Regions from separate parts of the Mesorhizobium sp. M0761 genome, predicted to be linked through region 3. Evidence: predicted binding sites of a transcription regulator. Region 3 holds the regulator's gene; each other region holds the start of a gene.
What was found. Region 3 encodes PhoB, which activates phosphate uptake and scavenging genes when phosphate is short. Its sites were predicted from a motif close to TGTCATNNANCTGTCAT; they were not measured.
Positions count from the first base shown of each region.

Region 1: NKI32_RS09805 (ceramide glucosyltransferase) is a predicted target of PhoB. The motif match lies at 2,022-2,038, and genes of this name have one in related genera.
Region 2: NKI32_RS14855 (LTA synthase family protein) is a predicted target of PhoB. The motif match lies at 1,381-1,397, and genes of this name have one in related genera.
Region 4: ppk2 (polyphosphate kinase 2) is a predicted target of PhoB. The motif match lies at 1,900-1,916, and genes of this name have one in related genera.

Region 1 covers NZ_JAMYPF010000005.1:3,639-6,957, reverse strand. Annotated here, with positions in the region: gene argF (ornithine carbamoyltransferase) at 1-199, shown strand, start outside; gene NKI32_RS09815 (Hsp33 family molecular chaperone) at 308-1,339, shown strand; gene apaG (Co2+/Mg2+ efflux facilitator ApaG/CorD) at 1,525-1,917, opposite strand; gene NKI32_RS09805 (ceramide glucosyltransferase) at 2,139-3,290, shown strand; gene NKI32_RS09800 (O-succinylhomoserine sulfhydrylase) at 3,302-3,319, opposite strand, start outside.
Region 2 covers NZ_JAMYPF010000007.1:255,342-258,660, reverse strand. Annotated here, with positions in the region: gene NKI32_RS14855 (LTA synthase family protein) at 1-1,330, opposite strand, end outside; gene fabD (ACP S-malonyltransferase) at 1,608-2,555, shown strand; gene fabG (3-oxoacyl-[acyl-carrier-protein] reductase) at 2,616-3,319, shown strand, end outside.
Region 3 covers NZ_JAMYPF010000006.1:326,864-330,182, reverse strand. Annotated here, with positions in the region: gene NKI32_RS13225 (ROK family protein) at 104-1,339, shown strand; gene phoB (phosphate regulon transcriptional regulator PhoB) at 1,370-2,059, opposite strand; gene phoU (phosphate signaling complex protein PhoU) at 2,076-2,780, opposite strand; gene pstB (phosphate ABC transporter ATP-binding protein PstB) at 2,822-3,319, opposite strand, start outside.
Region 4 covers NZ_JAMYPF010000004.1:13,135-16,453, reverse strand. Annotated here, with positions in the region: gene NKI32_RS07595 (dihydrofolate reductase family protein) at 86-730, shown strand; gene ppk2 (polyphosphate kinase 2) at 919-1,839, opposite strand; gene NKI32_RS07585 (aldo/keto reductase) at 2,084-3,127, shown strand; gene NKI32_RS07580 (glycosyl transferase family 90) at 3,148-3,319, opposite strand, start outside.

The sequences.
Region 1 (3,319 bases), on a different contig from region 3:
CTTCTCGCCCTATCAGGTCAATGCGGCGCTGATGGCCAGGGCCAAGCCCGACGCCCTGTTCATGCACTGCCTGCCGGCGCATCGCGGCGAGGAAGTCACCGACGAGGTCATCGACGGTCCGCATTCGGTTGTCTTCGACGAAGCCGAGAACCGGCTCCACGCCCAGAAGGCGGTTTTGGCCTGGTGTCTGGGCGCTTGATCTCCAGGCGCTTGATCTCCAAGCGCTTGATCCGGGGCGGCGCGATGCCTATTTGCGCCCCATCACGCAAATCAAGCGCGTTTGGACGCATGCACCCCTCCGGGCCGCATGGCCGCGCCCTGGAGCTTTGTCATGTTGGAAACGCATCAAGTGACTGAACATCACCCCAAACTCGGCGAGTTCGGCTATGCCGGCGACGATCATGTCGTACCCTTCGAGGTCGGCCCGCTCGACGTGCGCGGCCGCACCGTGCAACTCGGGCCGATGCTCGACGCCATCCTCAACCGTCACGACTATCCCGAGCCGGTCGCCCGCCTGCTCGCGGAAGCCTGTGTGCTGACGGTGCTGCTCGGCACCTCGCTCAAATTCGAAGGCAAGTTCATCCTGCAGACCCGCACCGACGGCCCGGTCGACATGCTGGTCGCGGATTTCTCCACGCCTTCGGCATTGCGCGCCTATGCGCGTTTCGACGCCGACCGGCTGGAGGCCCTGGTGGCCGCAGGCCAGACCTCGCAGCAGACGCTGCTGGGCAGCGGCGTTTTGGCGCTGACCATCGACCAGGGCGCGCACACGCAGCGCTATCAGGGCATCGTCCAGCTCGACGGCGAGACGCTGGAGGACGCCGCGCGCACCTATTTCCGCCAGTCGGAGCAGATCCCGACCGACCTCAGGCTGTCGGTGGCCAAGCTTCTGACGCCAGGTCCCGGCGGCGCTCGTGAGCAGTGGCGCGCCGGCGGCATCCTGGCGCAGTTCCTGCCGCAGTCACCCGAGCGCATGCGCGTGCCCGACATTTCGGGCGGCGACGGCGATCCGCGTGACGTGACGCAGGAGCCGGCCGACAATTCGTGGCGCGAGCTGGTGGCGCTGCTCGGCACCATCGAGCCGACCGAGCTGATCGACCCGACCATCGGCGCCGAGCGGCTGCTCTACAGGCTGTTCCACGAACATGGCGTGCGCGTCTTCGGCGGCGTGCCGGTCGCCGACCAATGTTCCTGCTCAAGGGACAAGATACGCGGCATCCTCGAGGGGTTTTCCGCGCAGGAGATCAAGGACAGCACCGAAGATGGCGGCATCCACGTCGCCTGCGAGTTCTGCTCGAAGCAGTACGACTTCGACCCGGCGGAGTTTGCAACTCAGTAGCATCTCTTCCTTCTCCCCGTTCACGGGGAGAAGGTGCCCGAAGGGCGGATGAGGGCAGCGCGAACTTTGGTGAATGGCCGCGCATAGCCTAGGTCATGTGCGTGGAAGATAACCTCATGACTCTGGCGCTGCCCCTCATTGCCCTGCCGGGCATTTCTCCCCGTATAGTGACGGGGAGAAAACCCCTAATTCACCGTCCGTCGGGTCCCCGGCAGATCCAGCGAAAACGCGGGAATAGCGACGTCGAACGTCTCGCCCTTTTTGTTGCGCATGGTGTAGTGGCCGACCATGAAGCCGGAGGGCGTCGAGAGCGGGCAGCCTGACGTGTATTGATAGCTGTCGCCGGGATTGAGCTCAGGCTGGTCGCCGACCACGCCGGCGCCGCGCACTTCCTCGACCCGGCCGCTGCCGTCGGTGATGTGCCAGTAACGCGCCATAAGCTGCACGAAATCGTCCGACTGGTTGTCGATCGTCACCTGGTAGCCCCAGACATAACGGTTCTCCGCCGGGTCCGAGCGGTCCTCCAGGTAGAACGGTCTGACCTGCACTTCGATGTTGCGCGTGACGGCGCGGTACATGGGCTGCTCCGGTTGCGCAGCAGGGAACATTTGTCGCGCCATGCGGTTTGATACGCGCAGAGCGGCATGTCCTGACAGCCTCAAAGCGCAGTGCCGACAAACAATGTCATTTAAGTGACACATGACAATGTTGGTGTGCGCAAACCTTGCCGGCGACTCAAGGCCCATCTGTCGACTGACAAAGCAGCCGCGAGCGGCCTTTCCGGAGTGACCAGATCTCGATGGAACCAGCTCTCACAGCCGCCTTCGCTTCCTCCGCTTTGCTTCTTTCCAATCTCGCCAGCATCCTGCTTGCTTCGTCGAAACTGCAAGCGCGTCGCCTTATCCCTCCGCCGTCCGGCGAGCAGCCACCGGTCTCGATCGTCGTGCCGTCGCGCGGCGTGGAGCCGTTCACACAAGAGACGCTGCAGCGAGCCTTCTCGCTCGACTGGCCGCGCTACGAACTGATCTTCTGCGTCGCTCACGCCGACGATCCCGTCGTCAAACTGATAAACAGGGCGATCGTCCTGTTTCCCAACGTGCCGGCCCGGCTGCTGATCGGCGACGACCGCGTCAGCAGCAACCCGAAGCTCAACAACTGCGTCAAGGGCTGGGAAGCGGCGCGCTATCATTGGGTTATTCTGGCGGATTCCAACGTGCTGATGCCAAGGGATTACGTCCAGCACCTGATGGCGGCCTGGCGGACCAATACCGGGCTTATCTGCTCGACGCCGATCGGCTCTCGGCCGGATGGCTTTTGGGCCGAGGTCGAATGCGCGTTCCTCAACACGCTGCAGGCGCGCTGGCAATATGCCGGCGAGGCGCTTGGCCTCGGCTTTGCCCAGGGCAAGAGCATGCTGTGGAACAAGCCGATGCTCGATACCAATGGCGGTATCCGCGCGCTGGCCGCCGAGATCGCCGAGGATGCTGCTGCAACCAAGCTGGTCAACGGACTGGGCCTGCGCGTCAATCTCGTTGCCTCGCCTTTCGAGCAACCACTGGGGCAGCGCCGACTTGCCGACATCTGGTCGCGTCAGGCGCGCTGGGCGCGGTTGCGCCGCGTCACTTTCCCGCTGTTTTTCGCACCCGAGATCCTGACCGGCGTCGCCGTGCCGTTGGCGTTGGCGCTGGTGGCGGCAGCAAGTGCCGGCATCAGCCTGCCGGCCACGGTGTTGGCCGTGCTGACGGCGGCCTACATTCCCGAATGCGCGCTGGCCGCGGCCAAGGGCTGGCATCTGTCGCTGCGCATGGTCCCGGCGATGATGGTCCGCGACATGATGCTTCCCGCCATCTGGGCGCGCGGCTGGCTGAGCGGCGCCGTCGATTGGCGCGGCAACACCATGATCATCGGCACCAAGGCAGCCGAGCTGGAAGAGGCTTCGTCGGGAGCGTGACGCCTCGCGGCCTACCCGGCTGCCTTCAG
Region 2 (3,319 bases), on a different contig from region 3:
TCGGATTGTAATAGCGGTACGGCTCGTAGGGACCGTGGTTCTGCAGGCTGACGGCGAAGAAGAACACCGGCCGCTCGCTGGCGTCGGCCTCTGCGATGATCTCGTCGGTCATCGACGCATCGGAAGCCAGCGGCCCGCGCTTTTCCAGTGGCGGCAGCGTCTCTTCCGAGCGGAAATCGTTGAAGCCGAAATCGGCATAGACGGCGCCCCTGTTCCAGAACCAGTTGGTGCCCGGATGGATGGCGCGCGCCCGGTATCCCTCGCTTTTCAGGAAGGTCGCCAGCGACGGCGTCGGTGTGCGCACATATTGCTGGTAGGGGATCGAGCCCGCCGGCAGGAAGGCATTGGAAAAGCCGGTCAGCGCCTCGAATTCGATGTTGGCGGTCATGCCGCCGAATTCCGGCGAAAACATATAGCCGGAACGCAGCGCCCGCACATTGGGGATCGGGTCAGGCGTGATTGTGACGCCGGGCAGCTTGGTCGGATCCCAGAAAGATTCGCTCATCACCACGATGATGTCGGGTTTCTCATCCGGTACCGAGGCCGCCACAGCAGGCCTGTCGATCGCGTCGATCGCCTTGTCGGAATAGCCCGCCGGCGCCGAGACATGCGCCATCGGCACGTTGAGCGCGAAGGCCAGCGCAAACCCGTTGGAGGCGTAGTTCTCCTTCTGGTCCCACATGATCGGGATGATCTGCAGCCGGTCGCGGGTCCACGAGAAGGTGGCGTAGTCCATGATTGAGACGAAGAAGGCGAGCAGCGGCACTGCCAGCGTCAGCCGCGCCAGCCGCCCTTTGCGGCTGAGGATCGGAACCTTGCGGCGCCACAACCGCCAGCCATAGATCAGCAGCGACAGGCCGGCGACGATGCCGACCGCCATGGCGAGCGCCGTCCAAGGCCGTTCGCGCACCAGGAGCGGCATCAGTGCCATGATCTGGCGCGAATAAAGAAAATCGGTTGGGTAGAGCGGATCGCCGAGATAATGCGACTTCTGATGCCCGACAAAGGCCAGCGCCAGCGTCAGCGGCGCCACGATCATCAGGCTCTGGTGACTGCGGCCAAGCACGGCGTCCAGTCCCATCAGCACCAATGCAAAGACAATGATGGTGGTCCAGCCCGGCTTGAATGGCTGCAGGAAGAAGTCGACCGTGCCGAAGAAGTCGCCGCGCACGATCCATTCGATGGCGAACACCAGGATGGCGGAGGCAAGCAGCGTGACCAGACCGTAGCGGATGACCGGCCATCTGCGCCCCGGCAGGTAGCCGGTGGACGGATCGTCTTCCAAGAACTGTGGCGCGGGTACGGCCGCGCCCTTCCTGATCCTAGCCACGTCTCTTCCCCCGGCCCAAGCAACGCGTATTTCCACTCGCGCCACCGTTCTGTCATAGAACTGTCATGCAAAAGCTAGCGCCTGTGGCGAAAATAAGAAGAGCCAGCAAACGATTCGTGAGCGGTTTTCATCAGGTGTGATCGGCAAAAAGCCTTTGGGAACAGGGACTCGAGGTCAGCTCCGGTTCAAGCGAGAGCCGAAATGCCCCCTCCGGGCTTGACTTGGCGGTCCGCCTTGCGTCACAGGCAGTAAAAATCAGCCGCTGGAGAGCGCCCAAATGGCCGTCGCATTCACCTTTCCGGGACAGGGCAGCCAGGCTGTCGGCATGGGCAAGGACCTCGCCGACGCCTTCCCCGAGGCACGCAGGGTGTTCGAGGAAGTCGATGATGCGCTGGGCGAAAAGCTGTCGAAACTGATCTGGGAAGGCCCGGAAGAGGCGCTGACCCTGACTGCCAATGCCCAGCCGGCGCTGATGGCGGTCTCGCTGGCGGGAATCCGCTCGCTGGAAGCGCGCGGCTTTTCGCTGAAGGACAAGGTTGCCTACGTTGCCGGTCATTCGCTCGGCGAATATTCCGCCCTTGCCGCGGCCGGTTTCGTTTCGGTCGCCGATGCTGCCCGGCTGCTGCGCATCCGCGGCAACGCCATGCAGGCGGCGGTGCCGGCCGGCGAGGGCGCCATGGCGGCGATCATCGGACTGGAACAGCCCGACGTCGAAGCCGCTTGCACCGAGGCCGCAACGGGATCCGGCAAGGTCTGCCAGATCGCCAACGACAATGGCGGCGGCCAGCTGGTGATCTCCGGCGCCAGGGCGGCGGTGGAACTCGCCGCGAAACTGTGCACCGAAAAGGGCGCCAAGCGGGCGCTGATGCTGCAGGTCTCCGCACCCTTCCATTCGGCGCTGATGGCGCCGGCGGCCGATGTCATGCGCGAGGCGCTGGCCGGCGTGACCAAGAATGCACCGGTCGTGCCCGTCGTCTCCAACGTCACTGTAGCCCCGACCAGCGACCCCGACGAGATCGCGCGCCGCCTGGTCGAGCAGATCACCGGGCGCGTGCGCTGGCGCGAAACGGTGGAGTGGTTCGGCGCCAATGGCGTCGCCACGCTCTATGAGATCGGCGCCGGCAAGGTGCTTTCCGGCCTGGCGCGGCGGATCAACCGCGACATCGCCACATCGGCCGTCGGCACGCCGGCCGAAGTCGAGGCGGCGCTGGCCGCGCTTGCATAATCCACTGGCGATTCAACCCCTCCCGTGGGAAGGGTGTTCTCTTAAGATCAGGAGACGAAAATGTTCGAACTGACCGGCCGCAAGGCGCTCGTCACCGGCGCATCGGGCGGCATTGGCGAGGCGATTGCCCGGGTGCTGCATGCGCAAGGCGCCATTGTCGGCCTGCACGGCACCCGCATCGAGAAACTGGAGACCCTGGCCGGCGAACTCGGCGACCGGGTAAAGCTGTTCCCGGCCAATCTTGCCGACCGTGACGAGGTCAAGGCGCTTGGCCAGAAGGCCGAAGCCGAACTCGAAGGCGTCGACATACTGGTCAACAATGCCGGCATCACCAAGGACGGCCTGTTCGTGCGCATGGCGGACGCGGATTGGGACAGCGTGCTGGAGGTGAACCTCACCGCCGTGTTCCGGCTGACCCGCGAGCTGACCCATCCGATGATGCGCCGCCGCCATGGCCGCATCATCAACATCACCTCGGTGGTCGGCGTCACCGGCAATCCTGGCCAGACCAATTATTGCGCCTCCAAGGCCGGCATGATCGGCTTTTCCAAGTCGCTGGCGCAGGAGATCGCCACCCGCAACATCACCGTCAACTGCGTCGCCCCGGGCTTTATCGAATCGGCCATGACCGACAAGCTCAACGACAAGCAGAAAGACGCGATAATGGCCGCGATCCCGACGCGCCGCATGGGCACGAGTGTTGAAGTGGCGTCGGCCGTCGCCTATCTCGCCTCCAACGAGGCAGCCTACGTCACCGGCCAGAC
Region 3 (3,319 bases):
TCCGCAATAAACAATGACAGGGCTGCCGGCGTCTGCCAATATTTGGCTGGTGCCGTCGAACGCCTTCACTATCATGAGGCGCGAGGAGGCCGGGAGGAAACAAATGTCGGTTGGAATCCGCCACGACGATCTGCGCCGTCGCAACCGTGCGATGGTGATTTCAGCCGTGCGCCGGGCCGGCCAGCCGTCGCGGACCGAGATTGCGGCGACCACCGGCCTCAGCCACTCGACCATATCGGCAATCTCGTCTGATCTGATTCAAGAAGGCATCCTGATTGAAGGCAAACCTGGCGAGACCGGCGCACTGAAACGCGGCCGGCCGCAGGTGGGCCTTGGTCTCAACCCGGAAGCGGCGGCGGTGATGACCGTCGTGCTGTCGCTCAATTTCCTGTCCGTCACCGTCATCGACTATGCCGGCCACGTCGTCGCCGAGGAACAGCGCCGGCTGGACACGCTGACCAAGCCGCGCGACGAGCTGATTGGCGAATGCGTAGCAATCGTCCGGCGGCGGCTTGAGGATCCCGACCTCGATGTCCAGAGCATCGCCCGCATTGCCATGGGCATCCAGGGCATCACCGATTCGCAGGCGCGCGCCATGCTGTGGTCGCCGATCACGCCACTGACCGACATTGCCTTCGCCGACATGTTGGAAGCGGAATTCGGCATTCCGGCCACCATGGAGAACGACTGCAATATGATGGCGGTGGCGCTGCAATGGCGCCAGCCCGAGCGCTACCGCGACAACTTTATCGCCATCCTCTTGTCGCACGGCATCGGCATGGGACTGGTGCTGAAAGGCGAACTGTTCACCGGCACCCATTCCTCGGGCGGCGAGTTCGGCCACATGATCCACCGTCCGGGCGGCGCGCTCTGCCGCTGCGGGCGGCGCGGCTGCGTCGAGGCCTATGCCGGAAACTACGCCATCTGGCGCAGCGCCAAAATGATGGGCGAGGATGCCGAGCCGGTCGATATCGGCGACGCTGATATGCGCGCACTCGCCGCGCGCGCCCGCGAAACCGATGGCCCGGAGCGCGAAGCCTATCGCAGGGCCGGTGAGGCGCTCGGCTTCGGCCTCGGCAGCCTGTTTGCTCTGATCGATCCGGCACCCGTCGCCATGGTCGGCGTCAGCGCCGCCGCCTTCGACCTGATCGAACCGGCATTGCGCGAAGCGATCGCCCAGACTGCCGGCGGCCAGCACTCGAAATCGATCTCCTTCGACACCGAGCCCAACGAGCTGCCGCTGATCCGCGAAGGCTGCGCCATGCGCGCGCTCGGCTTCGTCGACCAGGAGATTTTCGCGCCGGGCATTCAGGCGAAATCCGGCAAGCATGTCGCCTGAATGGCCGGCAACGGCGCGACGCGCAGCATCCTAGTCTTCCCTGATAGCGTAGCCGGCGCCGCGAATGGTACGGATGACATCCGGCATGCGGCCATTGTTGACGGCCTTGCGCAGCCGCCCGACATGCACGTCGACGGTTCGCTCGTCTATATAGATCGTCTCGCCCCAGACATTGTCGAGCAGTTGGCTGCGCGAGAACACGCGGCCGGGATGGCGCATCATGAATTCGAGCAGCCGGAACTCGGTCGGTCCGAGCCTGATCTCGCTCTTCTTGCGGTAGACCCGGTGCGATTCTCGATCGAGCACGATGTCGCCGACCTTGAGCACGCTCGACAGCACTTCCGGCTTGGCGCGGCGCAGCAGCGCTTTCACGCGCGCCATGAACTCCGGCGTCGAGAATGGCTTGACCAGATAGTCGTCGGCACCGGTGGACAGGCCGCGCACGCGGTCGCTTTCCTCACCGCGCGCGGTCAGCATGATGATCGGCAGCCGCTCGGTTTCGGGCCGCACTCTAAGCCGCCGGCAGAGCTCGATGCCGGAAACAGCCGGCACCATCCAGTCGAGCACCAGGAGATCGGGCACGTTTTCCTGCAGGCGGATCTCGGCCTCGTCGCCGCGTGTCACCACCTCGACCTGATAGCCTTCGGATTCGAGGTTGTAGCGGAGGAGCACGCCTAGTGGCTCCTCGTCCTCCACGACCATGATGCGTGGCGCGATCATAGGCAGTTCACCCTCATCAGGCCGGCGTGGCCATCGCCGTCTCGTCCTGCTTCGGACGATTGGCGGGCAATTGCTGGCCGGTCAGCACATAATACGCATTTTCGGCGATGTTGGTGACATGATCGCCGATGCGCTCAAGATTCTTGGCGCAGAACAAGAGATGCGTGCAGGCGGTGATGTTGCGAGGGTCTTCCATCATGTAGGTCAAGAGCTCACGAAACACGGACGTGTATTTGACGTCGATGCGCTCGTCGTTATTCCTGAGTTTTGCAAGCGCTGCCGCATCGGTGGCGGCATATTCCTCGACGACGCCTTGCACCTGGATCAGCACCAGTTGCGCCATGGCGTCGATGGAGTGCGAGAGGTCGCGCGGCGTGACGCTCAAGCCCACGGTGCCGACGCGTTTGGCGATGTTCTTGGCGAGGTCGCCGATGCGCTCGAGGTCGCCCGCCATGCGGATCGAGCCGACCACGGCGCGCAGATCGTTGGCCATCGGCTGGCGCTTGGCGATCAGCGTGATGGCGCGGTCGTCCAGTTCGCGCTGGCGCGCATCCATGATGGCGTCGTCGGACACGACACGCTGTGCCAGCGCATTGTCCGAATTGAGCAGCGCCCTCGTCGAGCCGCTGACCATCGAGCCTGCCAGATCGCCCATGTCGCGGATCAGCTTGCTGATCTGCCCGAGCTCTTCATCGAAGGAGGCGACGGTATGTTCACCCATGATCTTGGTCCTCGTGCCTGAAAATTCACCCGCCGGACGGCTCAGCCGAAGCGGCCGGTAATGTAGTCCTGGGTGCGCTTGTCGTCGGGGTTGGTGAACATCTTGTCGGTGGCGCCCTCCTCGACGAGATAGCCGAGATGGAACATCGCTGTACGCTGCGACACGCGCGCCGCCTGCTGCATCGAGTGGGTGACGATGACGATCGTGTAGTTCTGGCGCAGTTCGTCGATCAGCTCCTCGACACGGGCGGTGGCGATCGGATCGAGCGCCGAGCAGGGCTCGTCCATCAGGATCACCTCCGGCGACACGGCGATGGCGCGCGCGATGCACAGGCGCTGCTGCTGGCCGCCGGACAGGCCGGTGCCGGGCTCCTGCAGGCGGTCCTTGACCTCGTTCCAGATCGCAGCCTTCTTCAGGCTCTGCTCGACGATCTGGTCCATGTCGGACTTGCGCTTGGCCAGCCCATGGATGCGCGGGCCGTAGGCGACGTTCTCGTAGATCGACTTCGGGAACGGGTTGGGTTTCTGGAACACCATGCC
Region 4 (3,319 bases), on a different contig from region 3:
CTTGCCTCTAAAAATACTAGTTGCAAAATGCAATCAGTTTGAATACTGATTGCAAATCACAACTGGTCACCAAAGGGAGTCTTCCATGTCCAAACTGCGCGTCAATGCCTTCACCTTGTCGCTCGACGGTTTCGGCGCCGGTCCTGACCAGGACCTGCAAAATCCGCTCGGCGTTGGTGGCGAAGATCTGCACAAATGGATGACCGGCACCCGCACCTTCCACGAGATGGTCGGCAAGGATGGCGGCAGCACCGATGTGGACGACCGGTTCACCGTCCGCAGCTTCGACAATGTCGGCGCCTGGATCCTCGGCCGCAACATGTTCGGCCCGATCCGCGGCGAATGGCCGGATGAGAACTGGAAGGGCTGGTGGGGCAACAACCCGCCCTATCACGTGCCGACCTTCGTGCTGACCCATCACAAGCGCGACCCCATTGTGATGGAAGGCGGCACCATTTTCCGCTTCGTTACCGGCGGCATCCACGCCGCGCTCGAACAAGCAAAGGCTGCGGCCGGCGGCAAGGATGTCCGCGTCGGCGGCGGCGTTTCCACTATCCGGCAATATCTCAAGGAGAAGCTCATCGACGAGTTGCATCTGGCTGTGTCGCCAGTGTTGCTCGGGAGGGGCGAGAGCCTGTTTGCCGGGCTGGATATGCTGAAGCTGGGTTACCAGTGCACCGAGCAGGTGGCCACGGCGCTCGCCACGCATGTGACGATCAAGCGGGTATAGTGGCGAAGTAACAGGCGCAGGCTTCTTTCTCCCCGTTTTGCGGGGAGAAATGCCCGGCAGGCAATGAGGGGCAGCGCTGCTTTTGGAGGTTAGCAGCGTCCGACGGCTGTGAATTCGTCGATGCCGGCGCTGCCCCTCATCCGCCTTCAGGCACCTTCTCCCCGTGAAACGGGGAGAAGGAAAAGTGCTCAATACTTCTCCGGCACGTAAAGCTCGCGCGGCAGGACCTGGCGCTCGTACTCCGGGTTGAACACCCGCTCGGGCAGCGTGATTTCTTCGTGCGGCACGTCCTCATAGGGCAGCTGTTTGAGGAGATGGTCGATGCAGTTCAGCCGCGCCCGCTTCTTGTCGTTGCCTTCGACGATGTACCACGGTGCCTCTGGGATGTTGGTGCGGGCAAACGTCTCTTCCTTGGCCTTGGTGTACTGCTCCCAGCGCACGCGCGACTGCAGGTCCATCGGCGACAGCTTCCACTGCTTCATCGGATCGTGGATGCGCATCATGAAGCGCATCTGCTGTTCCTCGTCGGTGATCGAGAACCAGTATTTGACCAGCGTGACGCCGGAGCGGACCAGCATGCGCTCGAACTCCGGCACATCGCGGAAGAACTCTTCGACCTGATCGGGTTCGGCAAAGCCCATCACCCGCTCGACGCCGGAGCGGTTGTACCAGGAGCGGTCGAACAGCACGATCTCGCCGCCGGCCGGCAGATGCGGCACGTAGCGCTGGAAATACCATTGTGACTTTTCGCGCTCGGTCGGCGCCGGCAGCGCCACGACGCGGCAGATGCGCGGGTTGAGGCGCTGGGTGATGCGCTTGATGACGCCGCCCTTGCCGGCGGAATCACGGCCCTCGAAAACCACCACCAGCTTCTTCTTGTGGTAGGCAACCCAGGACTGCAGCTTGATCAGTTCCGACTGCAAGCCGATCAGGTCGCGGAAATACTGCATGCGATCGATCGACGGCGGATGCGCGTTCTTGTAGATCTTGGCGATCTCCAGCGACAGCGCCGGCTCCGAGATTTCCAGCTCATAGTCCTCGTCGAGCGTGTCGGCGAGTTCGGCTTCCAGCCAATCCCTGGCCGCAGAATTCTGCTTTAGCTCATTCATTTCCACTGCTCCGCTTGCCGGCTGACATGAAACCCTGAGCCGACTCGATATAGGCCGGCAATGACGGTTTTATTGCAAGCCGCCGGCCAGCCGGTCTTCACTGCAAAGCAGCGAGGCATTGCCGATCCAGCGCCCTGGCATGGCGACAAGCCGCTCAAATTGTCCTACAAATAGCGGACCCGTTCGGGCTTCCCCGCCCTTTCCTGCTAAAACCGCCTCCCCACCAAAACTACGAGGATCAGACATGGAATACCGCACGCTTGGCCGTTCCGGCTTGAAAGTTTCGGCGCTGACCTTGGGAACCATGACCTTCGGCGGCAGCGGGCCGTTCGCTGCCGTCGGCAATTCCGATCTCGCGGAGGCCTCGCGCATCATCGACACTTGCATCGATGCCGGCATCAATCTCATCGACACCGCCAATGTCTATTCCAACGGTCTGTCGGAAGAGATCATCGGCGAGGCGCTCGGCGGCAAGCGCAAGAACGACGTGCTGATCGCCTCCAAAGCGCGCATGCGGATCGGCAAGGGCCCCAATGACGAAGGCCTGTCGCGCCATCATCTGATCCGCGAATGCGAGAAGAGCCTGAAGCGCCTCAGGACCGATGTCATCGACATCTATTTCCTTCACGAATGGGACGGCGCGACGCCGCTCGAGGAAACCATCGCCGCGCTCGACACGCTGGTTGCCCAGGGCAAGATCCGCTATGTCGGCTGCTCCAACTTTTCCGGCTGGCAGGTCATGAAGGCGCTGGGCATCAGCGACAGCCAGCACCAGCCGCGCTTCGTCACCCAGCAGATCCACTACACGCTGGAAGCACGCGAGGCCGAGTATGAGCTCTTGCCGATCTCGGTCGACCAGGGCCTTGGCGTGCTGGTGTGGAGCCCGCTCGCCGGCGGCCTGCTGTCGGGAAAATACCGCCGCGACAGTCCGACGGCGCGCCAGATCGGCGGCTGGTCGGAACCGCCGATCCGCGACGAAGACCGGCTGTGGCGGATTGTCGACGTGCTGGTCGACATCGGTGCGGCACGCGGCGTCTCGGCGGCGCAGGTGGCGCTGGCCTGGCTGCTCGGCCGACCAGCCGTCAGTTCGCTGGTGATTGGCGCACGCAACGAGGCGCAGTTGAAAGACAATCTCGCCGCGGCAAGCCTGACGCTGTCCTTTGATGAACGCCAGCGTCTCGATGCCGTCAGCCGGCCGCCGGTGCTCTATCCCTACTGGCACCAGCAGTTTACGGCGAGGGACCGCTTCGGCCCGGCCGATCTGGTTATGGACCGCAGCGTCATCTGACTTAAGGGCGCCGGAAGCCGCTAGGCCGCGATAAACCGCCAGACCTGCGGATCGGGCTCGATCTGGCCGCTGAGCACGAAATATTTGTAGAGCACGAGCAGGCAGATCGCCTGCTCGGCCCGCTCGTCGGCGAATTTGCGGCAATAGGCGTTGGCCGCCGCAACGATGCGCTGGGCCTCGGCCGGATGTTTC